DNA from 4 places in the Paenalcaligenes sp. Me52 genome. Region 2 is predicted to be linked to each of the others. Evidence: predicted binding sites of a transcription regulator. Region 2 holds the regulator's gene; each other region holds the start of a gene.
What was found. The regulator FNR, encoded in region 2, switches genes on or off when oxygen is low (the NO sensors DNR and NnrR bind a similar motif). The targets are predictions, from matches to a motif close to TTGATNNNNATCAA.
Positions count from the first base shown of each region.

Region 1: the regulator FNR is predicted to act here: its motif matches at 2,716-2,729, upstream of dsrO (sulfate reduction electron transfer complex DsrMKJOP subunit DsrO).
Region 3: the regulator FNR is predicted to act here: its motif matches at 2,776-2,789, upstream of hemN (oxygen-independent coproporphyrinogen III oxidase).
Region 4: the regulator FNR is predicted to act here: its motif matches at 4,189-4,202, upstream of ACLO87_RS01180 (universal stress protein).

Region 1 is NZ_JBKQFO010000002.1:585,680-591,681, forward strand. Features, by position in the region: gene ACLO87_RS14040 (molybdopterin dinucleotide binding domain-containing protein) at 1-458, opposite strand, end outside; gene nrfD (NrfD/PsrC family molybdoenzyme membrane anchor subunit) at 476-1,564, opposite strand; gene dsrO (sulfate reduction electron transfer complex DsrMKJOP subunit DsrO) at 1,580-2,470, opposite strand; gene ACLO87_RS14055 (acetylornithine transaminase) at 2,802-3,995, opposite strand; gene dinB (DNA polymerase IV) at 4,218-5,396, opposite strand; gene ACLO87_RS14065 (ABC transporter substrate-binding protein) at 5,521-6,002, shown strand, end outside.
Region 2 is NZ_JBKQFO010000001.1:2,214,027-2,220,028, reverse strand. Features, by position in the region: gene ACLO87_RS10470 (cbb3-type cytochrome oxidase subunit 3) at 1-149, shown strand, start outside; gene ccoP (cytochrome-c oxidase, cbb3-type subunit III) at 142-1,050, shown strand; gene ccoG (cytochrome c oxidase accessory protein CcoG) at 1,087-2,595, shown strand; gene ACLO87_RS10455 (hypothetical protein) at 2,620-2,853, shown strand; gene fnr (fumarate/nitrate reduction transcriptional regulator Fnr) at 2,958-3,683, opposite strand; gene clpB (ATP-dependent chaperone ClpB) at 4,017-6,002, shown strand, end outside.
Region 3 is NZ_JBKQFO010000001.1:1,189,155-1,195,156, forward strand. Features, by position in the region: gene ACLO87_RS05570 (monovalent cation/H+ antiporter subunit A) at 1-2,655, opposite strand, end outside; gene hemN (oxygen-independent coproporphyrinogen III oxidase) at 2,860-4,290, shown strand; gene ACLO87_RS05580 (NAD(P)H-dependent flavin oxidoreductase) at 4,315-5,481, shown strand; gene ACLO87_RS05585 (hypothetical protein) at 5,486-5,983, opposite strand.
Region 4 is NZ_JBKQFO010000001.1:249,019-255,020, forward strand. Features, by position in the region: gene ACLO87_RS01160 (GGDEF domain-containing protein) at 1-961, opposite strand, end outside; gene nadE (ammonia-dependent NAD(+) synthetase) at 1,132-1,980, shown strand; gene ACLO87_RS01170 (AI-2E family transporter) at 2,005-3,069, shown strand; gene ACLO87_RS01175 (cytochrome b) at 3,092-3,613, shown strand; gene ACLO87_RS01180 (universal stress protein) at 3,679-4,119, opposite strand; gene ACLO87_RS01185 (GntR family transcriptional regulator) at 4,389-5,069, opposite strand; gene ACLO87_RS01190 (urea carboxylase-associated family protein) at 5,074-5,919, opposite strand; gene ACLO87_RS01195 (ectoine synthase) at 5,971-6,002, opposite strand, start outside.

The sequences.
Region 1 (6,002 bases), on a different contig from region 2:
CGGAAAGGGGAGTTAATCTGATCCAGCGCCGCATTACCGCGACCACAGGCGGTAGAGCGCCCTGCCAAACCTTTGTCTTTGAAGCGTGACAAGCCTACCAAGCTGTCTTTAAAACTCACATCCATAGGCAGGTGAGGTTCGGTAGACAGGGGGTTGTACGGGTTACCGGTGACACGAATCACATCACCAGTGCGTTTATCCACACGCACACGCACCCCACACAAGGTGGTACAGCCCAAACAGCCGGTGTAGCTCACTTGCTGGTTGGGGTTCAGGCGCACTTCACCTGTTTTCTGGTCAACAATGTATTCTGGCTCAGCAGAGTGGCCGTGCAGTCGTTTTTCACCAGTGGGTTTACCCAATACGCTATCGGCCATACGTCCCAGAGTCTGGGAAAAACCGGCTACAAAAGCGACCAAGCCACCCGCTGCAATGAGTTCACGTCGTTCTATTTTCATATTCGTACTCCAACAATTCAGGCCTGACGGGTGTTACCCAACTGATTCAAGGGCAGTAAAGAGGTGAGGGCGATGAACAAGAACACCCACAAACCTGCTGTACCCACAATGCCTAGCAATCCTTCTGGCCCTAAGGGCAACTGGTAGCTGTAGTAGCCTGCGCCGGTTTTAGGCACTTCTTGGCCACCGATGAAAATACTCCAACGCATCATCCACGTAGAGTGCAGGGCCAACAAGCCAATCAACAAACCAGAGCCGGGGCGTTTCCATGCCAGCAAGAAGGTAATCACCGTTGCCAATACCGCCCATGCAGCGGCCAAGCGCCAGTTTTCTGCTGGTGCAACCTCGGCTAAAGCGGCGCTGTGTACAGGCGACCAACCGCTCAGTGCAATCACCAACCACAACGCACCTACCAACAAGGCACACAGCTGACTTAGCGCTAACCAACGCGATGCTTTCTGCACAATCAAGGTGGATGGTCTGGACATCATGCGGTTAAAAATCAGCACCATACCCAAGGCTCCAGCCATGGCTGTCACCACGAACTGCACGGGTAACAACGGTGTGTTCCACAATGGGCGGGACGCTACCACCATCACCTCAGCACCGGTATACAGCGCTACCAAGAAGGCACCAATAGTTGTCACCACTGCTGCAATACCTAACGCGGTACGGCTTTCATGACCACCTAAAGACAACCATCTAGCGATAGGGGCGTAACGAGTAGGTTGCGCGCCGGTTTTCGCCAACAACGGACGCCATGCCAACCAGCCATACAGCAACAAACCACCCACATACACAGGAATAAATACTGCCCCCCACGCCATCCATGATTTAGGATTGAAGTGCAGGTAGAAATTCAGGAAACGGCCGGGCTGGTGTAAGTCGGCCAACAATGCCACTGGCGCACTAATGCCGCAAATCACCGCAACAGCGAGCGCCAAGTTAGAAATACCGCCCCACGAGGGACGCTTAAACATAATGCCTGGCAGCGACAGCAAAAATCCGCAGTACGACAAACCAATTAAGAAGAAGTACTGCACCGCCCAGGGCAACCAAGCCACTTCACGGGAAACGTTGATGGTTTCTACAATTTGGGTATACATAGCTGGCTCCAGAACTTAGATGGACGTATGGCGAGGTTTCCACAAGGCAGCTTCACCTACCACCTTGCCCTGGAATTTCTCATCCAGCCCTATGTAAAACACATGTGGGTCTGTGCCCGCCTCAGGTTTCAGCACTTTCAGCTCATCTTTGGACGCTTGCAGCAACTGGTTCAGTTCACCATCGGGATCATTCAGATCACCAAAAATACGAGCACCACCTACACAGGTTTCCACACAGGCGGGTAACAAACCGGCTTCGAGTCGGTGCGCACAGAAGGTGCATTTATCGGCTTTACCCGTGTTGTGGTTAATGAAACGTGCATCGTAAGGACAGGCTTGTACACAGTACGCACAGCCCACACAGCGGTCGCTGTCTACCAGCACCAAACCATCTTCTTGTTTGAAAGTAGCGCCTACTGGACACACCGGCACACAGGGTGGGTTATCACAGTGGTTACATAGTCTAGGCAGCACATAGGTACCGGCTGGCTGATCTTCGCCCTCTAGCGCCACGCTGTAGGTGGACACCACCGTACGGAAGCTGCCTTCCGGGACGGCGTTTTCCTGAATACAAGACACCGTACAGGCCTGACAGCCAATGCACTTACGTACGTCTACCAACATGGCCCAGCGATGTTTGCTTTGGTCATCTGCCATGGCTGGTGTGGGTAGGGCTACCGCAGCGGCAGTCACCACAGGAATACCACGTAAGAATGCGCGGCGGCCCGCATCTGGCTGTTGTGTCTGACTCGCACAGGAGCGTGCGGCCCCTTGGCAGCCTGAAGTGGACACACTGGTAGCTGGCGTAGCCGGTTGCAGTGATTCTGCCCGTGCTTTGCGCGAGAAAAAACGGATTATGCTCTGGCGCGGTGCGGCACCGGTGTTGGCTTCTGGACTAGGGCTCATAGAACTCTCCTGACATCATTGCTGACACTCGCCGCAACGTTTTGATTTATTGTAAAAATCAGCGCGGTTCTGTGCGTTATGGTCAGAATAAGAGTTGGCCCCTATGCCAACTATAGCTACTAAAATCTACACCAATAGATTAAAGTACCTATATAGAAAACCCTTAATTCGTTGAAGCCTATAAGCCATCACGTCTTAAGGGTTTTTGGGTGCAATGCCTGCCTACACATGAGAATGAGCAAAGCTTGATACTGCTCAATATGTAGTTGACTATATAGCGTTCATTTATCCCTACATAAAGTAAGGAATAGGCCCTAAACGGGCCTAGTGCTTAGCGACTACGAACTTCCGTGATGATCGCATCCAGTTCGGACAAGGCCAACGCCAACTCGTCTGCAGTCACGTTCAATGCAGGCATAAAACGCAGCAATTCTGGACGTGGAGCGTTCAGCAACATGCCTTGAGGCTCACGGTTACGCGCAGCCAATACGATAGCAGCACCGTCAGGACGATCCATTTTCAGTGCACGCAGCAAGCCCATACCGCGCTCGCCATTCATGCCCCATTTGTCGCTTATCGCATTCAAGCCATCGGACAGCTGCTTACTACGCGCTTGTACGGATTCCATAAAACCGGGGGCCGCCAAGGTATCAAATACTGCCAAACCAGCTGCAGCCATCACCGGATTACCACCGTAGGTACCGCCTTGTTCGCCATGCGCAAAACACGATGCGGACTCGGTTGCACACAATGCTGCCAGAGGAATACCGCCACCAATGCCTTTAGCCAAGGTCATGATGTCAGGCTCAATCTCGGAGTGCTGGTAGGCAAACATTTTGCCTGTACGGCCCATACCGGTTTGCACTTCATCCACGATCAACAGCATATTGTTTTCGCGGGTCAGTGCGCGCAGTTGCTGCATGAACTCTTTGGTAGCTGCAATCACGCCGCCTTCACCTTGTACTGGCTCCAGCATCACGGCGACGGTTTTGTCGTCTATCAGTGCTTTAACCGAGTCAATATCGTTCAGGACAGCTTTAGGGAAACCTTCCACCTGAGGCGCGAACATGGTGTCCCAACCCTCTTTACCGGATGCAGACATAGTCGCAATAGTACGGCCGTGGAAACCATGGTCAAAAGTGATGATTTTGTAGGAACCGTTACGGTTCACTTTGCCCCATTTACGGGCCAATTTGATAGCACCTTCGTTGGCTTCGCCACCACTGTTCGCAAAGAACACGCGATCAAAGCACGACGCACCAGTCAAACGCTTTGCCAACGCCATAGAAGGCTCGTTGTAAAACGCAGGAGATGGGTTCATCAATTTTTGCGCTTGCTCGTGCATCGCATCAACGATCACTTTAGGGCTGTGACCCAACGCGTTCACTGCCCAACCCTGAATCATATCCAGGTATCGTTTGCCATTATGGTCTTCCAGCCAGGAACCCTGACCTCGAACAAAAACCAGCTCCGGGCGAGCTGTAATATCCATAAGCGCCTTGGCACCGGACCGATCAAATTGCATAACGGCAAACCCTATAAGGTAAAAACGTAGTGGGTGAAATCGTGCACCCACAATGGACAAAAGCCCTTGTTTAGTTTCACGTAAACAAAGGCATTAGCGCGCACAGTAAAAGCACCATGCAAGTATGCATAATTTACCGCTACAGCGCAGAAATGCAAGAGAAACTGCGTGTTTGCCGCCTATGTGCTACGCAGACGCTACGCATGCGCCACACCACGGCCATTAAAACGAAGTTTGCTCGTCTTCCCAGCCTAACAACGACAATTGTTGCGGCGCTTCATCCCAGCGCCTTGCTTCGTCTTCGGGGACCAAATTACTGGCTTTAACCCCAAACAAACGCAACGCCGGTTTATCAAACGGCACCCGTCGTAAACACTGGCCAGCCACCGCGTGAATATCCACAGCCTCCACCACCGGCATCTCTACGCTGCGATCACGTGTGACAGTACTAAAGTCATGAAAACGTACTTTGATGCCTATGGTTTGCGCTCGCACTTTTTTGCGCCGCAAGTCGGCTTCTAGCTGTTGGCACAGCCGTTTAAACACCGCCGATAAGGTCTGCTTATCTTGGCGCACATGCAAGTTGCGCTCAAAGGTGGTTTCTCGGCTAATAGACTTGGGTTCGGGGCTAAGGTCTAGTTCGCGATCATCCTTACCTTGTGCCACACGACTTAACCACTGTGCATAACTTAAGCCAAAGTGCTGCTGTAACAGAGCAGGGGGCGTTGCCGCCAACTCACCAATAGTATGTATATCTAACTCTTGTAGCTTGATATGTGCTTTGGGCCCCACCCCGTTAATCTTGTTAACGGCCAAGGGCCAGATGCGATCCGGCACATCGTCCATACTCAAAATGGTGTAGCCGTTAGGCTTGTTTAATTCTGAGGCAATTTTAGACAGCAGCTTATTCGGTGTAATGCCGATCGAACAGGTAAGGCCGGTGGCTTCCCACACCGTATCTTTAAGACGCTGCGCCAACGTAGCGCTGTCTTCAGGTAAATGGCTCAGATCTATATAGATCTCATCTATGCCTCGGTTCTCTATACGGTCTGATATCGTTGCTACAGCAGCTTTAAACAGCGCTGAATAACGTCGGTACGCATCAAAATCCGAGGGCAGCAAATAGGCTTGTGGAGCAAGCTCTGCTGCCTTCATTAGTCCCATCGCCGAAAACACCCCAAACGCACGCGCTTCGTAGGTGGACGTAGTCACCACCCCTCTACCGGTGTAATCCCCTAGTCGAGCATAACGTCGTTCACCCGATGGTAGAGTGGTAGGAGCATCGGCACTACGCCCGCCGATCACTACCGCTTCTCCACGCAAATCCGGATAGCGCAACAATTCCACGGACGCATAAAATGCATCCATATCCAGGTGGGCTATGCGTTTTAGGCTACTCATTTTTACGGTACATCAAATAACTGGTTATTTGGTTAAGCCATAATAAACGTTGACGTTGATATATAGGCTAAGGCACTATTGCCGCATTCCATCTGTCAGCAAACTGTCAGGAGACACACCAAAAATGCGTCAAAAAATACTGATTTCCGCACTGGCCGCACTGATGTTGGCCCCCGTTGCGTTGAATGCTAAAACCTTGCGCTGGGCAAGCCAAGGCGACATTCTTACTTTAGATCCACACGCTCAAAACGAAGGCATGACCATTGCTGCCAGCAGCTATGTGTATGAGCCTTTGGTGGACTACGATAAAGATTTTAACTTGGTCCCCGGCCTAGCAGTAAGCTGGGAACAGCCAGACGCTGAAACATGGCGTCTAAAATTACGTGAAGGCGTGACCTTCCACGATGGTGCCCCCTTTACTGCCGATGATGCGAAGTTCTCGCTAGAACGCGCCATGGCCCCCACTTCTAACTACAAAGCCTATGTAAACGGCATTAAAGAAGTGAAAAAGGTAGATGACTACACCATAGACATCATCACCGACGGCCCTAACCCCATTTTGCTGCGTCAGTTAACCAACCTGTTCATCATGAACAAAGCGTGGTC
Region 2 (6,002 bases):
GTCTGATGACAATACTTGGCATTGTGACGTTCATTGGTATTGTGATCTGGGCGTGGTCGGATGGCCGTAAAAAAGCCAACCATGATGGGTCTATGCTTCCTTTCGCATTACCGGATGAAGCTGACGAGAAGGGAGGTTCGAATGAGTGATTTTTTTAATCTAGGCTGGGGGATTTATATCTCCGCTATTGCTCTGTTGGGCATTGCCTTCTGTCTATGGTTGTTGTGGACTCAGCGTGCCTGGCTGTCTCCTTCCATGGAAGAGCAAGAGTCGTCCCATGTGTGGGACGGCAATATCACGGAGCTCAATACTAACGTGCCACGCTGGTGGACCGTTATGTACGTATTACTGTGTATTTTTGCACTAGGCTACCTGATTATGTACCCAGGTCTGGGTAGTTATCAGGGGATGTTGAGTTACTCGTCCGCCAAAGAAGTGCAAGCACAGCAAGAGCAAATTAACGAGCGTTTAGCACCAACGTACGCTCGTTTCCGTGAAATGCCCTTGAATGAAATCGCTGACGATGCAGAGGCTCGTGCTATTGGCCAACGTTTGTTCTTGAACAACTGTGCTCAGTGTCACGGTTCCGATGCTCAAGGTAGCCCAAGCTTCCCTAACCTGACAGACAGCTCTTGGATGTGGGGTGGTAAGCCTGAGGATATTCTGCACACTATTACTGAAGGTAGACGCGGCATCATGACAGCACACAAAGGTGTGTTGACCCCAGGTGAAGCATCCGACATAGCTCAGTACGTGCGTTCCTTGAACAGCTTGGCTCATGACCAATCACGTGTACCGTCCGGCAAAAAACTGTTTGAACAAACATGTTTTGCATGTCACGGTGCCGATGCTAAAGGCAATCAATTGTTGGGTGCTCCTGACCTGACTAGCGGTAACTGGCTGTATGGCAGTTCGGAAGCCGTGATTGTTGAAGGTATCTTGAACGGTCGTGATAACCAGATGCCAGCCCAGAAAAACCGCCTGACCGAAGAGCAAATTCGCTTGTTGGCTGGTTGGGTTTGGGGTCTGAGCAACAGCAATGCTAAGTAAGCATTGTGATGTGATTATTGTAAGTTGAGGTGTAGCATGAGTAGTGACGCTCCCCATCGTCAACCAGACGAAGGTAATACAGAGCAGGTACCGGAATGGCGGCCACCTGGTTCCCCCAAACCGGTGACAGCTAAGGCGTCCGCTCATGCTGTTAAGATCGACGACGTCAATAAGAAGATCTACGCTAGATCAGTAAAAGGGGTGTTCGCCAACTGGCGAATCGCCCTGGTATTCCTCACCCAGATTATTTATTACGGTCTGCCTTGGTTGCAGTGGAATGAACGCCAAGCCGTATTGTTTGATCTGGGTACGAGGAAGTTCTACATGTTCGGCATCGTGATGTGGCCACAAGATATTATTTATCTGACTGTGCTGCTGATTTTGTCGGCATTCTCGCTGTTTCTCTTTACAGCGATGGCGGGGCGTCTCTTCTGTGGTTACGCCTGTCCGCAAACGGTATATACCGAAATTTTCATGTGGGTTGAACGCAAGGTGGAAGGCGACCGTATGGCTCGCATCCGTCTGGATGAAGCTCCTTGGAGTGCTAAAAAGCTGCGTCTCAAAGCTACAAAACACTTCTTGTGGATTGTGATTGCTCTCTGGACAGGTTTTACATTTATCGGTTACTTCGCTCCTATCCGTGAGCTTGGTGCACAGATTCTCGATTTCACGTTAGGCCCATGGCAGTGGTTCTGGTTGTTGTTCTACGGCTTTGCTACGTGGGGTAACGCTGGCTTCCTGCGCGAGGCTATCTGTAAGTACATGTGCCCGTATGCACGCTTCCAAAGTGTGATGGTGGATGACGACACCTTTGTGGTGAGTTATGACCACGTGCGTGGTGAACCTCGTGGTAAGCGTTCCAAGAAAGTGGATCACAAAGAAGCAGGCTTAGGGGACTGTGTAGACTGTACCCTCTGTGTGCAGGTCTGTCCGACCGGTATCGACATTCGAGAAGGGCTGCAATATATGTGTATTGGTTGCGGAGCCTGTGTCGATGCCTGTGACGATGTGATGGAAAAACTGGATTACCCTAAAGGGTTAATCCGTTACACCTCTGGCCGTGCTATTACCGAGCGCTTAAGCCAGGATCAAGTGCGTAGGCATATGTTTAGGCCACGTATCTTGGTGTATATTGCAATTCTGAGTCTTATTACTGTGGCAGCGATTTACTCGCTGATGGCCCGTAATGATCTACACATGGATGTGATCCGAGATCGGGGTGTAATGGGGCGCGAAGTTCCGGGCGGTCATATAGAGAACATTTATAGACTGCAAATGATGAACAAATCAGAACAGCCTATGCGCATCGAGTTGGGTGCGGAAGGTTTCCCTGGTATCACCATTAGTACAGTGAGCGGTGGCAGTGCAGAAATCGTCGTGCCAGCAGCAACGAACGAACTGATTCCTGTGCACGTACAAGTTCCTGTGGAGGCGGGTTTGAAAGAGGGTATGCACGATATAGTGATTACTGCCCGTAAACCTGGTAGCGCTGAGTCTGGTGAAGAGCTCATCAGTGAGAAAACACGTTTTTATGTGCCTCGCTAGGGCGCACACGATAAAGGACCCATCATGTCAAATGCAATAGATCAGGATTTGGATACGCAGCCATGGTTTAAAGAGCCTTGGCCGTGGATCCTTATGGCAGGCCCATTCTTGGCTATGGTTGGTTGTGCTGTGACCATCGCCTTGGTGCTGCAACCTACAGGGGTTAGTGAAACCATTAACGATGGTGGTCAGAAGCGTGGCTTGGTCGTAACGCGAGACAAGGCACCGGAGACACCTGTAGTGGTAGAGGCTGAATAAGGCCAAACGACTATGTAGCAATAAAAAATCCCACGTTGTGACGTGGGATTTTTTATGATGCTTAAGCGTTGCGGTGTAGCGAGGCTTGAGTAGAGGGCTACGGTTTAGCAGTCCACTCCAGCCATGGCTTGCAGAGCAGGTAGGTCTAGAATCATGACTTCGCGTTGTTGTATACGCAGCAAACCTTCGCGAGCAAAGCGCGAGAACAGGCGGCTAACGGTTTCCAGTGTCAGGCCCAAAAAGTTACCGATTTCCTCACGGCTCATGCGCAAAATGAACTGATAAGGAGAGTAACCCAAGGTAGATAAACGCTGGGACAGGTTGATCAAGAAAGCAGCGAGACGCTGTTCAGAGCGTAACGCACCCAAGTTCATGATTAGAGTATGAGAGCGGTTGATTTCCTTGCTCATCAGGCGACGCAGTTGTTGTTGCAAGATAGGTAACTGTAATGACAGCTTATCTAGCTCGTTCAACGGCATCACACAGACTTCACTGTCTTCCAGTGCGATAGAGTGAGAGACATGGCGATTATTCAATAATCCGTCCATGCCGATGATCTCGCCTGGTAGCAAGAAGCCAGTGATCTGTACTTGGCCGGAGGCGTCTTCCAGTTGTGTCTTGATGCTGCCAGTGCGTAATGCATAGATGGCATCAACTTCATCATCAAGGTGGAACAGGAAAGAGCCTTTGCTCAGACGTATACGTTCCTTGACCAGATCATCCAGCTTCTGCAGGTCGTGGTTGGACATCCCCAGCGGCAAGCAGATTTCATTCAGCATGCAGGATGAGCAACGTATAGCATCGTGACTGACAGAGATTCGTTTTTGCATAGAAAGCGGCTACGGTTGAAAACAGTTAGGTACAAGGACCATGGTTAGAGCTTATTTTCAAGCGCAGCATAAAAGTTGCACTTCGGAGTGAAGTGCCATACTCAGTATTCTAGCGTATTTAAAAGCTCTTTTTGAAACATCAAGGATTTTGCTTTTTCTTTTATTTTAGTAAGTTGCAATAAATGTAAGAAAATGCAAATAATCACATAAATGATTTTAACAGGCTCTTGAAGTTTGACCAGATGTCATCATCTATAAGTCAAGCGAAATTAATCTGGTGCAGTCTGTGAATACTCATCGCAAGATTCTGCACATTACCTAGAGTAAGGCAACATGCGAATTGATAAATTAACGACAAAGTTTCAACAAGCTTTGGCTGATGCACAAAGTTTGGCATTGCAACAGGGCAATTCTTATCTGGAACCTGTGCACGTATTGGCCGCATTGTTGGCTGACGTGGATTCCGGAGCAGGCAGTCTATTGGCGCGTGCGGGTGTGGCCGTGCCACGTTTACAAGCCGAAGTTAAAAAGGCAATTGATGCATTACCTCAGATTTCATCGGGGGATGTGAATTTAAATATTAGTCGCGAGCTGCAAAGCGCGTTGGCATTAACAGAAAAAGAAGCAACCTCGCGTGGTGATACTTATATTGCCAGTGAATTGTTTTTGTTGGTATTAAGCCGAGATAAAGGGCAGGCAGGCCGTTTATTAAAAGAGACAGGACTAAATGAACAAGCACTAGCAGCAGCGATTGATGCTGTGCGAGGTGGTGAGTCGGTAAGTGATGCAGAGGGTGACGCTAATAGAGAAGCGTTGTCCAAATACACCACTGACCTGACTGAGCGAGCTCGCTTGGGCAAATTAGACCCTGTGATTGGTAGAGATGATGAGATTCGTCGCTCTATACAGATCTTGCAACGTAGGACCAAAAACAACCCTGTACTGATTGGTGAGCCAGGTGTGGGTAAAACCGCGATTGTGGAAGGGCTGGCTCAGCGTATTGTGAATAATGAAGTACCTGAGAACCTAAAAAACAAACGTGTGTTGGTGTTGGACTTGGCCGCGCTCTTGGCGGGTGCTAAATACCGTGGTGAGTTTGAAGAGCGTCTGAAAGCAGTCCTGAAAGAGCTGTCTCAAGACGCAGGTAAAACCATTCTCTTTATTGATGAAATCCATACCATGGTTGGCGCTGGTAAAGCCGAAGGTGCGATGGATGCCGGTAATATGCTGAAACCAGCATTGGCCCGCGGTGAACTGCACTGTATTGGTGCAACCACGCTGGACGAATACCGTCAGTACATAGAGAAAGATGCTGCGTTAGAGCGCCGTTTCCAGAAAGTGCTGGTGGATGAGCCAGATGTGGAATCTACCATTGCGATTCTGCGTGGTTTGCGTGAGCGCTATGAGCTGCACCACGGTGTGGCGATTACCGACCCGGCAATTGTGGCTGCTGCCGAGCTGTCTAACCGCTACATTACCGACAGATTTTTGCCGGATAAAGCGATTGACTTGATCGACGAAGCTGCTGCCCGTATTCGTATGGAGATTGACTCCAAACCTGAAGTCATGGATAGGCTAGATCGCCGCATGATTCAGCTCAAAATTGAGCGTGAAGCCGTGCGTAAAGAAACAGATGATGCGTCACAGCGTCGTTTGGCCACCATTGAAGAAGAGTTGGAGCGTCTACAACGCGAGTACAACGATTTTGAGGAAGTCTGGAAAGCTGAGAAAGCTGCTGTACAAGGTACGCAGTCTATCAAGGAAGAAATTGAGCAGCTCAAAGCGGAAATGGCTGAACTGCAACGTAAAGGTCAGTTCGATAAATTGGCTGAACTGCAGTATGGCAAGTTGCCAGAGTTGGAAGGACGTTTGGCTACTGCTGAGCAGTCTAAAGACAAGCTGGAAGACAAGCCTAAGCTGTTACGTACTCAGGTAGGTACTGAGGAAATTGCAGAAGTGGTGTCACGTGCAACTGGTATTCCTGTGTCTCGCATGATGCAAGGTGAGCGTGAAAAACTGCTAAACATGGAACAGCACCTTGAAGAGCGTGTGGTAGGTCAGAACGAAGCTGTGTCGTTGGTTGCGGATGCGATCCGACGTTCACGTGCAGGTTTGGCTGATCCATCTAAGCCTTATGGTTCGTTCTTGTTCTTAGGGCCTACCGGCGTGGGTAAAACCGAGCTGACTAAAGCCTTGGCTGCATTCTTGTTTGACTCTGAAGATCATTTGATTCGTATTGATATGTCAGAGTTCATGGAGAAACACTCGGTAGCCAGATTGATCGGTGCGCCTCCGGGCTATGTGGGCTACGAGCAGGGC
Region 3 (6,002 bases), 1.0 Mb from region 2:
AACCCAGACAATGCCGTTCACCATGTATTGAATCAAAATAGCCGTGGCCATAATCAAACCACCCACAAAACCACCACCAGGTAGATTGTGACCACGCAGCAAGAAGTAGATGGAGATCAATGCAGCAATAGGCAGCAAGATACGCATCAATATAGCGGGAACTTTCGTTACCCCATAGGGTACGTGTTGGTCAGGATCAGGCTCTTCAAATGTCGCTGTCTCAAGCGGGGACAGTTCATCAGCGTTCTGTATAAGTTGACCGTATTTGTGACGTATTTCAAGCGGTGTGGTTATGGTTTCAACTGGAGGGCGGAATCGACGCAGCAGGGCATAGACGCTTAGTGCCACAATACCCAATACAGTGATTTCACCAAAGGTATCAAAACCACGGAAGTCCACAAGAATCACGTTCACCACGTTTGCGCCCCCACCTAGTGGCAGCGCTTGCTGTACCAAGAAGGGCGACACGCCATCCTCAACAGGTGGTCTGGTCATGATGGTGTAGGCCAATACAGATAGGCCCGCACCGGATAGCACAGCAATGGTTAAGTCACGGCCTCGACGGCGTAATGCTTTAAAGCGTGATAGCGGTGATAGATCATCTTCGTCAGTAGGCAAACGCTTGGGCAACCAACGTAGGCCAAGAAGAATCAGCACTACGGTTACTACTTCAACGGCCAACTGGGTGAGCGCCAAGTCAGGCGCTGACAACCATGCGTAGGTTAGGCTGGTGATTAAGCCAGCGGCTCCAGATAGCAGTAGCGCGGCAGGTCGGTGGAATTTTGCTTGATACGCAGCACCAATGGCGCAGGCAGCGCCGGCGATCCACATCAGTGCAAACAGAGGATCCATAAAGGTGGATTGCTCTGGCACGAACCATGTTCCACGGAACAGCGGCAAGGCTGTAACGACTAGGGTGGACAGCAGAATTAGTAGTACTTGGCGCTGCAGTCGTGGAGAGTAGGTTTTGTCGATCAGGAAGTCAGCAGCAGTTTCTGTCCAGCCCAAGAAGGCTTCAAAAATACGCTGGCCATCGATTCGGTACAGTAGGGGCGCGCGGTCAGAGCGACCTTGTCGGTAATTATCCAGTAAGAACACCAGCATGACGCCGCCCAGCATAGCGATGATACTCATCACCAGTGGCAGGTTGAAACCGTGCCATATGCGCAAGCTGAAGTCTGGCATTTGCAGATTCAGAATGGAGTGAGCGGCTACGTCTAAGAATGGCGCAACGGTATAACCCGGCAGTATCCCTACAGCCAAACAGATCAGCACCAAGATGATGCTGGGGATCAGCATTTGTATAGGTGGCTCATGTGGTTCGCGAGGCAGGTTTTTGGCTGGTGGGCCGAAAAACACCTGCACAATGAAACGCAATGAGTAGGCCACGCTGAAGGCGCTTGCTATCACAGCAATCAGCGGGATAACGTAATCCCACGAGTTACCATTGGCTGTATCAACTGCTTCAGCAAAGAACATTTCTTTGGAAAGAAAGCCGTTAAGCAAGGGAACGCCCGCCATGGCTGCCGCAGCCACACTGGCCAATAATGCGGTGATGGGCATGGCATAGCGTAGCCCTGACAGCCTATTTAGGTTACGTGTACCTGTTTCATGATCCACAATACCTGTCGCCATAAATAGCGAAGCTTTAAAGGTGGCGTGGTTAATGATGTGGAAAATCGCTGCAATCAGCGCCATGGCACTGTTCATGCCCAGCAGCAAGGTAATCAAACCTAGGTGGCTGATGGTGGAGTAGGCTAGAACCCCTTTCATATCGCGCTGGAAGGTAGCGAGGTAGGCACCCAGCAGCAAGGTGATTAGCCCTGAACCACCAATTAAAATCGCCCACTCTGTAGTGCCCGACAGCACAGGCCAAAAACGTGCCAAGACGAACACGCCTGCTTTAACCATCGTGGCAGAGTGCAAGTACGCTGAAACGGGTGTAGGGGCGGCCATCGCTCTAGGCAGCCAAATATGGAAAGGGAATTGTGCACTTTTACTTAATGCGCCAGCAGCCACCATCAAGAGCAAGAAGGGGTACCAGGCGCTTTGACGAATGCGATCGCCAGAAACTAGGATTTCACCCAAGTCGTAGGTGCCAGCAACTTGTCCCATCATCAATACGCCTGCCAGCAAACAGAGGCCGCCACCACCTGTAATGATCAGCGACATACGAGCACCACGACGCGCATCACGGCGGTGGTACCAGTAGGCGATCAGCATGAAGGACGACAAACTAGTCAGTTCCCAGAACACCACTAGCTGTATGACGTTTCCTGATAACACCACACCCAGCATCGCACCCATGAAGATTTGCAAAAACGCGAAGAAGCGCCGTACAGGTTCTTGAGCAGAAAGGTAGTAGTGAGCGTAGAGCGCGATTAATGCGCCCATCCCCGTGATGATGATGCTGAATAGCCAAGCCAGGCCATCCATGCGCAAATTGAAATAGATGTTATAGGCAGGAATCCAGTCAGAGGAGAACAGTAACACCTCATTACGGGATATAGCCGGAAAATTGACTAAAGTGAAAAGCGCGCAGGTTAAGGCAACCATCCCGGCAAGCGGAGCCTGAAGTTTTCGGGATTCGGCAGACAATAATGATGAGATCAGCCCACCAACGAAAGGGAGGGCTAGGATGACAAGCAAAGACATCGGGCTCCGGGGAAGACGAGATGTTTAAATCGGGAGAAAGGGCGATGTTCTAATAATACGATATTACTGGTAATTTCCACACATAATCTGCTAAAAAAAATGAAATTGCCCTGAACGTGCTTGATAAAGGTCAATGAGGAATTGTCCTATTGCAGTCAAAATAGTTGATGGTTGCAAAGATTTTGTAGGTTTCTGGAGAGTTTCATGGATATTGCACTGGCACAACCCCAACAACAGCGTGCCATCAACGAGGCAGCTGCTTCATTTCAAGTTCCAGAGGCACTAATCCGACGTTTCAATAGTTCGGGCCCACGCTACACCTCGTACCCTACAGCAGACCGTTTTTTGGAAGAGTTCGCCCAACAGCATTATGTGAATGCTTTGGAAGCACGAGCCAGTAGCAAACAGCAAATGCCTTTGTCGCTGTACTTCCACCTGCCTTTCTGTACGTCACTGTGCTATTTCTGTGCGTGCAATAAGATCATCACGCAAGACAAATCACGCTCGGCAGAGTACTTACAGTACTTGTTTAAAGAAATGGCGATGGTGGTGCCCCATTTGGGAGACGACCGAAAAACGGGCCAGTTGCACCTAGGTGGTGGGTCACCTACGTTTTTATCCAACGATCAAATGTCGTTGTTGATGCAAGAAGTCAGAAAGCATTTTGACTTTACCGATGATGCAGAAATCAGTGTGGAAATTGATCCACGTACTATTGATGACCAGATGCTGGCGCATTTGGCGAGTTTAGGTTTCAACCGCACCAGTTTTGGTGTGCAGGATTTTGATGTGGCGGTGCAAGAGGCTATTCACCGCATCCAGCCTTATGACATGGTGGCTAAAGCAATAGAGACCAGTAGGGCGGTGGGTTTTGAGTCCATTAATACCGATTTGATTTATGGCCTGCCAAAACAAAGCGTGCAAAGCTTCAGTGCAACCTTGGACCAGTTGATTGCGCTGCGCCCTGATCGTATTGCCTTGTACAACTACGCGCACTTGCCGCAGCGCTTCAAGGCGCAGCGTTTAATCAATGAGCAAGATTTGCCCGATGCCGAAACACGTCTGCAAATCTTCTTGATGGCAACGCAGCGGCTGTTGGATGCGGGGTATGACTACATAGGTTTGGATCACTTTGCATTGCCAGAAGATGAACTGAGTCGCGCACGCTTGGATCAGAGTTTGCATAGAAATTTCCAAGGCTATACCACACGTGCAGACAGTGATTTGGTGGCATTCGGTGTGTCGGCTATAGGTAAAGTGCAAGGTACACATGTGCAAAACGATAGGTCCTTAAAAGCGTACTACGCCTGTTTGGATGAGGACCGTTTGCCCGTCAGTCGTGGTATCCAGATGACGGCCGATGATGAACTACGCGCTGAAGTGATTATGCAGTTGATGTGCAGTATGCCCGTAGACAAAGCGCTAGTGTCGCAGCGTCACGGTATAGATTTTGATGCGTATTTTGGCGATGAATTGCAGCGTTTGAGCTTGTTTGAAGATGCTGGGCTGATCATTGTTGATGAGCGTATGCTGCGTGTCACAGACACGGGGCGTTTGTTTGTGCGAGGTATCAGTATGGTGTTTGATGCTCACCTGCATAAACGTACTACCGCGACTTACTCGCGGCTTATTTGATTGTTAAAAGTTAAAGGACTCCCTGTGTTAGAAACCATTGTTGAGCGGTTACGGTTAAAGGGTAAGGCATTGCTGCCTGTGGTTCAGGGCGGGATGGGGGTCGGTGTGTCGGCACACCGTTTAGCAGGCAGCGTGGCTGCGTTAGGGGGTATGGGAACAATCTCTAGCGTGGACTTGCGCCGCCATCATCCCGATTTGATGGCTCGTACACACAAGAGCAAAGATAGTAGCCTGATTGATATGGTGAACTTAGAGGCTCTAGACAGAGAGGTTCGCAAGGCTAAGGCGCTGGCCAAAGAGTGTGGTGCAGTGGCTGTCAATATCATGCGTGCAGTATCGCAGTACGCAGCGTATGTGAAACAAGCGTGCGAAAGTGGTGCTGATGCGGTGGTGGTAGGTGCAGGTTTGCCGCTAGACTTACCGGAACTTACTGCTGATCACCCTAACGTGGCGTTGATCCCTATTTTGTCAGATGCTAGGGGTATTCAGTTGGTGCTGCGTAAATGGATGCGTAAAAACCGTTTGCCAGACGCCATCGTGATCGAGAACCCAAAATTTGCAGCGGGCCACTTAGGTCTGGCTGATATTGAACAGATGAATGACCCCATGTATGCGTTCCCGCGCGTGCTGGAAGAAACACGTGAAGTATTCAAAAAGCTGGATGTAGAGAAAGAAAACATCTCGTTGATCGTGGCAGGCGGTATTAATAATCCAGAGCAGGTCAAAACTTTGCTAGGACAAGGTGCTGATGCGATTCAGTTGGGCACAGCGTTCGCAGTAACGGAAGAGGGTGATGCTGACATCCGTTTCAAGCAAGTATTGGCACAGGCTAAGCCTGAAGATATCGTGACCTTTATGAGTGTGGCAGGTTTGCCAGCACGTGCTGTGCGCACGCCTTGGTTGGACTCCTACTTACATAAAGAGTCCAAGCTGCAAGCGGTAGCACAAGAGCGTGCGTGCTCTGAGGGCTTTGATTGCTTGGCGCATTGTGGTCTGCGTGACGGGGTTGCACGCAGTGGCCAGTTTTGCATTGATAGACGTTTGGCCTACGCACTAGAGGGTGACGTTGATCGTGGGCTGTTCTTCCGTAGCTCGGAAAAACTACCATTTGGCGATCAAATTCGCTCTGTGCGTGACCTGATGGAATTTTTGTTGCAAGCAGTGCGTGTGGGCGTACCTGCGCACGCCTAAGTTGCTATTTGGCTATTACTGTCTCGTGTGGGGCAGTAGTAGCCTCTGCTGGACTACCGCGCTCGTACAGTTGCTGGGCTTGTGTGGAGTCCAGTTTGAAATTAGGGTCGTCAAACGTGGCCTGAGGGCTGTTGGCCATTTTCTGTAAAAAGCTTTCCCAGGGTTGGGATACAGGCTTTGGGGTTTCAATAGTTTTGCGCAACGCGCGTGATGGTGTCTGCTTTTGCTCCGGGGAGTAATGCGCGACATCAAATTGCCCCGTCATAATACCGATTTCACGTAATACGGCAAAAGCCTGTACAGGATTGCGGAACTGTCGCGGCTGGCGACTTTTGCTGGTGATCAGAATAGCAGTCTGGGCAGAGCGCATTTGGATCTGGATAAAGAATGCGTCACCTTGCCCTTTCACAATGACATTGGTGACGCCGCCCGCTTGGGTGGCAGCACGCAATTGCGGCAAAGTAAAAGATTGCAGGGTACAGGAGGCCGACAGGGTGCTCATTGGGTGATCAAAATAACAG
Region 4 (6,002 bases), 2.0 Mb from region 2:
CCAGTCGCAGTTGATGGCAGGCTTCGCGTATGCGTTCAGCTTGTGCTGTGGCGGTTTCTACTGTGCAGGGGCCGCTTAATAATAAGAACTCTTCGCCACCGTATCTACAAATAACGTCTTGCTGTTTAGCCTCTTTCTTGAGTAGCAGTGCAAAGCGTTTAAGCACTTGATCGCCCACCGAGTGTCCGTGCTGGTCATTAATCTGTTTGAAGAAATCTAGATCCAGCAGCATCACAGCCACGGGCGGCATCAGCTCTTGTGGTGTTTGGTGTTCTATATGACGGGTGAGTGCGGTGCGGTTTAGTAAGCCTGTTAGCGGGTCGTGGGTGGCTTGACGGTACAAGCGCAGCAATAAGCCTAGTTGAAAGTGGTTGGTAGTCATGGCAATGGCCAAGAGTGCGGCCAGCAACCATAAATCTTGTAAGGCACGCGGGCTAAAAGCTGTCCCGTCTACAAAGCCAGAGCAAAACTGTAGCAGGAGTAGGCCTAGTCCTATGCCGAACGATTCTAGCAATGTGAAGGGGAATATCCCCAAGGTAGCTGTCAGCAAATACGGGATGAAGCTATAGCCTACTAACGAATAGTTACCATCGTTGGGTAGATAAACCAATACAGCAGCATAGAACAGAGCTGGCAGCACGAAGATGGATGTGCTTAATAGCAGGCTGCTACGGTTAGAGCGTTTGAACCTAGATGCCAGCAAAATGGCGACTAAACCAATAAACATCACCACACGTAAGAGCAACACGTGGTTAAGCGTGTGTTCCGGTAGGGCTAGATTATCCATTACCGCCCACAGTGGGGTGAGTAAGGCAAAAAGCAGCGCAATAATCTGTATCCGTACGCGTAAGTATTCACTGCGAGCGAAGCTGAAGTCCTTGGAGTGATAACGTGTGGAAAACGTATCTTGTAGTGACGCGATGCTCAGTGTTTTTAAGTCTTGCAAGGAAGAGGTTTTCATCCTGATGGACAGTAACTAAATGACGCAATTGGTAAAGTTTTATCAGTATAGCGGGTAATGTTATGCCAGACTGTCAGGATGTGTGGGGTATAGACACGGATTTTTAACAGTGGCTCTGACAGCATGGCATTACAATAAGTGCTTCACTGTAGTTGGAACCCAAGTAGGAAATGACTATGCAGGATGCAAGATTGCGCGAAGCACAACAAAGAATTATTGAAGAACTGGGTGTGAAAGCCGGGCTGAATCTAGAGCACGAGCTAGAACGTCGTATCGTTTTTCTAATGCAGTATGTGAAGCGCAGTCGTGTGCAGGCGATGGTGTTGGGTATCAGTGGCGGGGTGGATTCCTTGGTCGCTGCATGTTTGGCACAACGCACCGCAGAACGTCTACGCAAAGAGGGTGATAACGTGCGCTTTATCGCTATGCGTTTGCCTTACGGTCAGCAAGCTGATGCGGCCGATGCCGAGGCCTGCATGGAGGTGATTCAACCCGATGAGCGTCTAACGGTAGATATCAAGCCAGCAACAGACGCGTTATTGGCACAAATGCTGCAAGCTGGGCAAACTTTCAAAAGTGCAGCACAACAAGATTTCATCGTAGGTAATATCAAAGCCAGACAGCGCATGGTGGCGCAATACGCTGCTGCGGCTGCCGCTTCAGGATTGGTGTTGGGTAGTGATCACGCCGCTGAAGCATTGATGGGCTTTTTCACCAAGTTTGGTGATGGTGCTGCCGACGTTATGCCATTAGCTGGGCTGACTAAACGCCAAGTACGGGGTTTGGGGGCGTTGATGGGTGCGCCTGAACAACTAGTGTATAAAGTGCCTACGGCCGATTTGGAAGATTTGTCACCGTTGCGTCCAGATGAGGAAGCTTTTGGTGTAAGTTATGAGCAAATCGATGATTTTCTGGAAGGGAAGGCAGTAAGTGATGATGCAGCGCAAATCATGCTGCGTTACTTTGCGGCGTCAGCGCATAAGCGTGCGTTGCCTGCTACGCCTATCTTTACTGCTTGATTCTTACTAACGGAAGCGCTTCCTATGCAACCTGTTTTACCGGCTCACCTGATTGCCCGTTGGTTATTGCTACTTATTGTCTTGGCCGGTTTGTATTTCTTGCATGGCTTTTTGGTGCCCGTATTGGCGGCGCTGATCATAGGCTTGGCAAGTTGGCCTCTGTATAGACGCTTATTGGCGTACTGTAATAACCGCAATACCTTGGCGGCCACTTTGGCGCTATTAGTCGTGATTGTGGTGGTGGTTGTACCCATATCGCTGGCGTTGTCCTTTGCCATTAAAGAAGCCAGCAGTTTTATTGCGTGGGTATTAGAGGCTAACCGAGATGGGATGCCGGTACCCGATTGGATTCGTGCATTGCCGATGGTGGGCCAGCGCTTGTCAGAGTATTGGACTTTGTACCTAGGCGAGCCACATGCTTTAGGCGCCATGGTGGAAATGGTCAGTGGCCAGCATTTAGGCAATATTTACCGTATGGTGCTGTCGGCAACAGGTAACGTTTTCCACCTGATGCTAACGCTGCTGTTTCTGCTGATTACCTTATTTTTCATCTATAAAGACGGTGATCATATATTGTCTCAACTGGATGTCATCGGCGAGCGCATTTTACCTGAGCGGTGGCAGCGATTTTCTCGCGTTGTACCAGCAACGGTGAACTCCACCGTAACCGGTATGGGCTTAATCGCACTGGGCGAGGGGATTGTGCTGGGTATTGCCTATTGGATAGCTGGTGTGCCGTCTCCCGCATTGCTGGGGGTGGTAACAGGCTTCATGGCATTGATACCGGGTGGTGCACCTTTGTCCTTTACGCTGATCTCGCTGTACCTAGTAGGGTCAGGTAGCGTAGGTGCTGGTGTAGGGTTGTTTTTGTGGGGAGCAATAGAGCTCTTCATCGTAGACAAAACGCTGCGCCCACGTTTGGTGGGTGGTCCGGTGAAACTTCCGTTTTTGCCTACTTTCTTCGGATTGGTAGGTGGTGTACAGACTATGGGCTTTGTAGGGTTGTTTATAGGCCCGGTTTTAATGGCATTGTTGGTAGCCATGTGGCGAGAGTGGACGCATCAGGCTCCCACTCATCCTGTTCCCTGACGTTTAGATAAAGGAGGCGGTCATGCGTTCTTTTTCCAATTCGCAAGCACGGTACGATGGAGTAAGCCGGTTTTTGCATTGGTTAATGGCGATAGGTTTTGGTGTCATGCTGGTGACGATTCTGACACGACGATTTGCAGATGAAACCCCGTTGTCAGATGCTTTATGGCCTTGGCATCGTTTAATAGGTTTTACGCTGTTCCTGTTGTGGTGGATACGTGTGATCTGGGCGTGGAAGATGCGTGAAGAATCGCCAGCAGCAATTAGCACCTTCGCTTTGTGGGGGCATCGAGTGCTGTACGTGTTTATGTTGGCAGTACCCTGTATGGCTTTGTTCCGCCAATATGGGTCGGGACGTGCCTTCAACTACTTCGGTATTCCTATCACACAAGCCAGCGAGCAAAAAGTAGAGTGGATGGTGGCGCTAGGGAACAACTGGCACGGTAATCTGGGCATTGTGTTGTTCATCGCGATCTTCGCGCATATCTTTTTGGCCTACTGGCACAAACGTAACCCTGCAACAGATGTGATGGGGCGTATGTAATACGTAGGTAATAGGCAATAAAAAACAGGCGCGTAAAGCGCCTGTTTTTTTAGGTGAGTACCCGCTTACTTGATCAGAGTGACAGGGATGTCTACTTGATGAATGATGCGAGTGGCTACCGAGCCCAAGAACAGATTACCCAAGCCGCTCATACCGCGTGTGCCCATGACGATGGAGTCACATTTCTGGGATTTGATCAGTTCGTTCACAGCAAATGCGATATCGGTATCTACAGAAGCGTGAGCGGTAGTGTTGATGCCAGCTTCGCGCAGCAGTGCAGCGGCTTGCTCGGCCATATCAATAGCGTATTTGTGTGTGTCTTCACGCAGTTGCTTCAGCGCGTCGCCAATGAAGGCTGTGTAGCTGCGGCCATAAATTTGCGGATCAAACTGCACATTCAGTACATGCACTGAGAAGCCAGAATAATCCTTGGACAGATCAATCAGATATTGCAGAGCACGTTTGGCGGTGTCGGAACCGTCGTAGGGTAATAGTACAGTTTTCATATGTTGAAATACCTTGATGAAAAAACAATGGGCTTAAAACACATTTTGCCACTATAGGTAAAAAAGAGATTGATACGGGTCAAGCAGGCTAGTTAGCACGGGGATATAGACGAAAATAGACTGTTTTTTTCGTTAAATCGCGGCCAAATTAGCTGCTTCGTATGGTTTTCCCCTCGTTTTACATTTGCGTGGGTTAGTCCTGTTGAAAACTATATCAGTAAAGTCTGTCATACACGGCAAAAGGCTGTAATAACAGGTAAATGCCACACTTATTTCAGACCAGAGTTTTGGTATGTACTGACGACTTTGCTGAGTGCTGTTTCAGAGGCATCTAAGTACTGTGCTAATTCGTATTCGGCTTGGGCGATGTCACCGTCGCATAAGTGTTGATGTATACGGCGTTCCCAATCTATCCACAGCGGGGCTTGAACGATCTTTTCATCTGGACCAGCAAAGAATACCAAACGCAACTGCGCACAGAGGGTCAGAAAAAATTCATCTAGTAGTTTGCTGCCCAACATAGACACCACCAGTTGGTGAAACATCAAACTGAGCGATCCTACTTCTTGCCATTGCTCTTTAGCCAAGGCGCGTTCGGCTTGCTTATTGTTTCTGGCCATCTTGTTGAGCAAGGAGCGGGAAGGTGGCGGAGAGGAGTGCACGGCGTGCAGCTCCAAGGTACGGCGTGCAGTGTATAAGTCTTGCAGATCATCAACGTGAAACTTGCGTACAAAGACGCCACGGTGACGAATCGATGTGGCCAAGCCATCGCGTACTAGCAGATGCAGCACCTCGCGGATGCTATTGCGTGAAGCATCGTAGGTTTGTGCGAGATCCACTTCTATCAGTTGCTCTCCGGGGGCTAACTTACCTTCGATAATGGCATTGCGTAGCTTGTGGCCAATGACATCAACAATAGATAGATTTTCCACATCGATTTTGGTTTTCAATGACTCATCTCCATTGAACGAGTTCAGGGTTCATGCCGTGGTGGCCGTGGTAACGGGCGCGTTCTGGTTGTGACCAACCTTCCAGTAATTCGGGTGCCAACGCATATACTTCTACACCTAATGGACGACAAACATCAATAGGGTCACGAGCATCTGGCCCCCATAATGGTACGGATAAATCACCGCCAGGGCAGGTAGACAATGCACACAGCAAGTCTATTTCGGCAAAATACTCGAAGTAGTCACCTTTTTGAGCTGGGCAAGCCTTCATGAAATACTGATCGTCATCATTTAAGCCTGTGCATTGAAACACATTTAAGACGTCGTGTACGTCGAATTCCGTTAAGCCGTAGGGAGCAACTGCGCGTGTCAGATTAGAGTGACAGTGGAAATGGAAATCTTCACCTGTGAGCAGATGATTGACGTAAGGATCGCAACGTGTGCCCAGTAAATCATGCACGCGACCACCATCACCATCAATACCGTAGTCGGCAAGGGTGTCGTCAGTAATAGTGGCCATAGGGCGTAGGAAGGGCAGCGTAGACCACAGACGATCATGGACGCTAACGTGCGCTGCTTGTAGCTGACGTGTACGGGATGCCCACATGCGTTCACGCGGGTCGTGTCTATTCCACATGTTCAAATCGGCTACTTGAGGGCCTTCAATGGTGACAATGCGGCAGACGTGGCCTGCTGGTACTTCCCATGCTTTACCGCTGCGGATGGGCACTACAAATTTGTCCACTAAGGTGCGCGTTTCTGGGCGTTCTATAAGACGACTGTAGAACGCTTTGTCCACGGAGAGGGCGGAGCCCTGAGTAGACTGGTAGGCGGCAGGATAATTTCCCATGTGATACCTCTAAAGATGATGTGTAAAAAACAGCAGAAAACGTGGGAGCGATTAGTCGCGCACGTCGTAGCTGCCATCAGCGT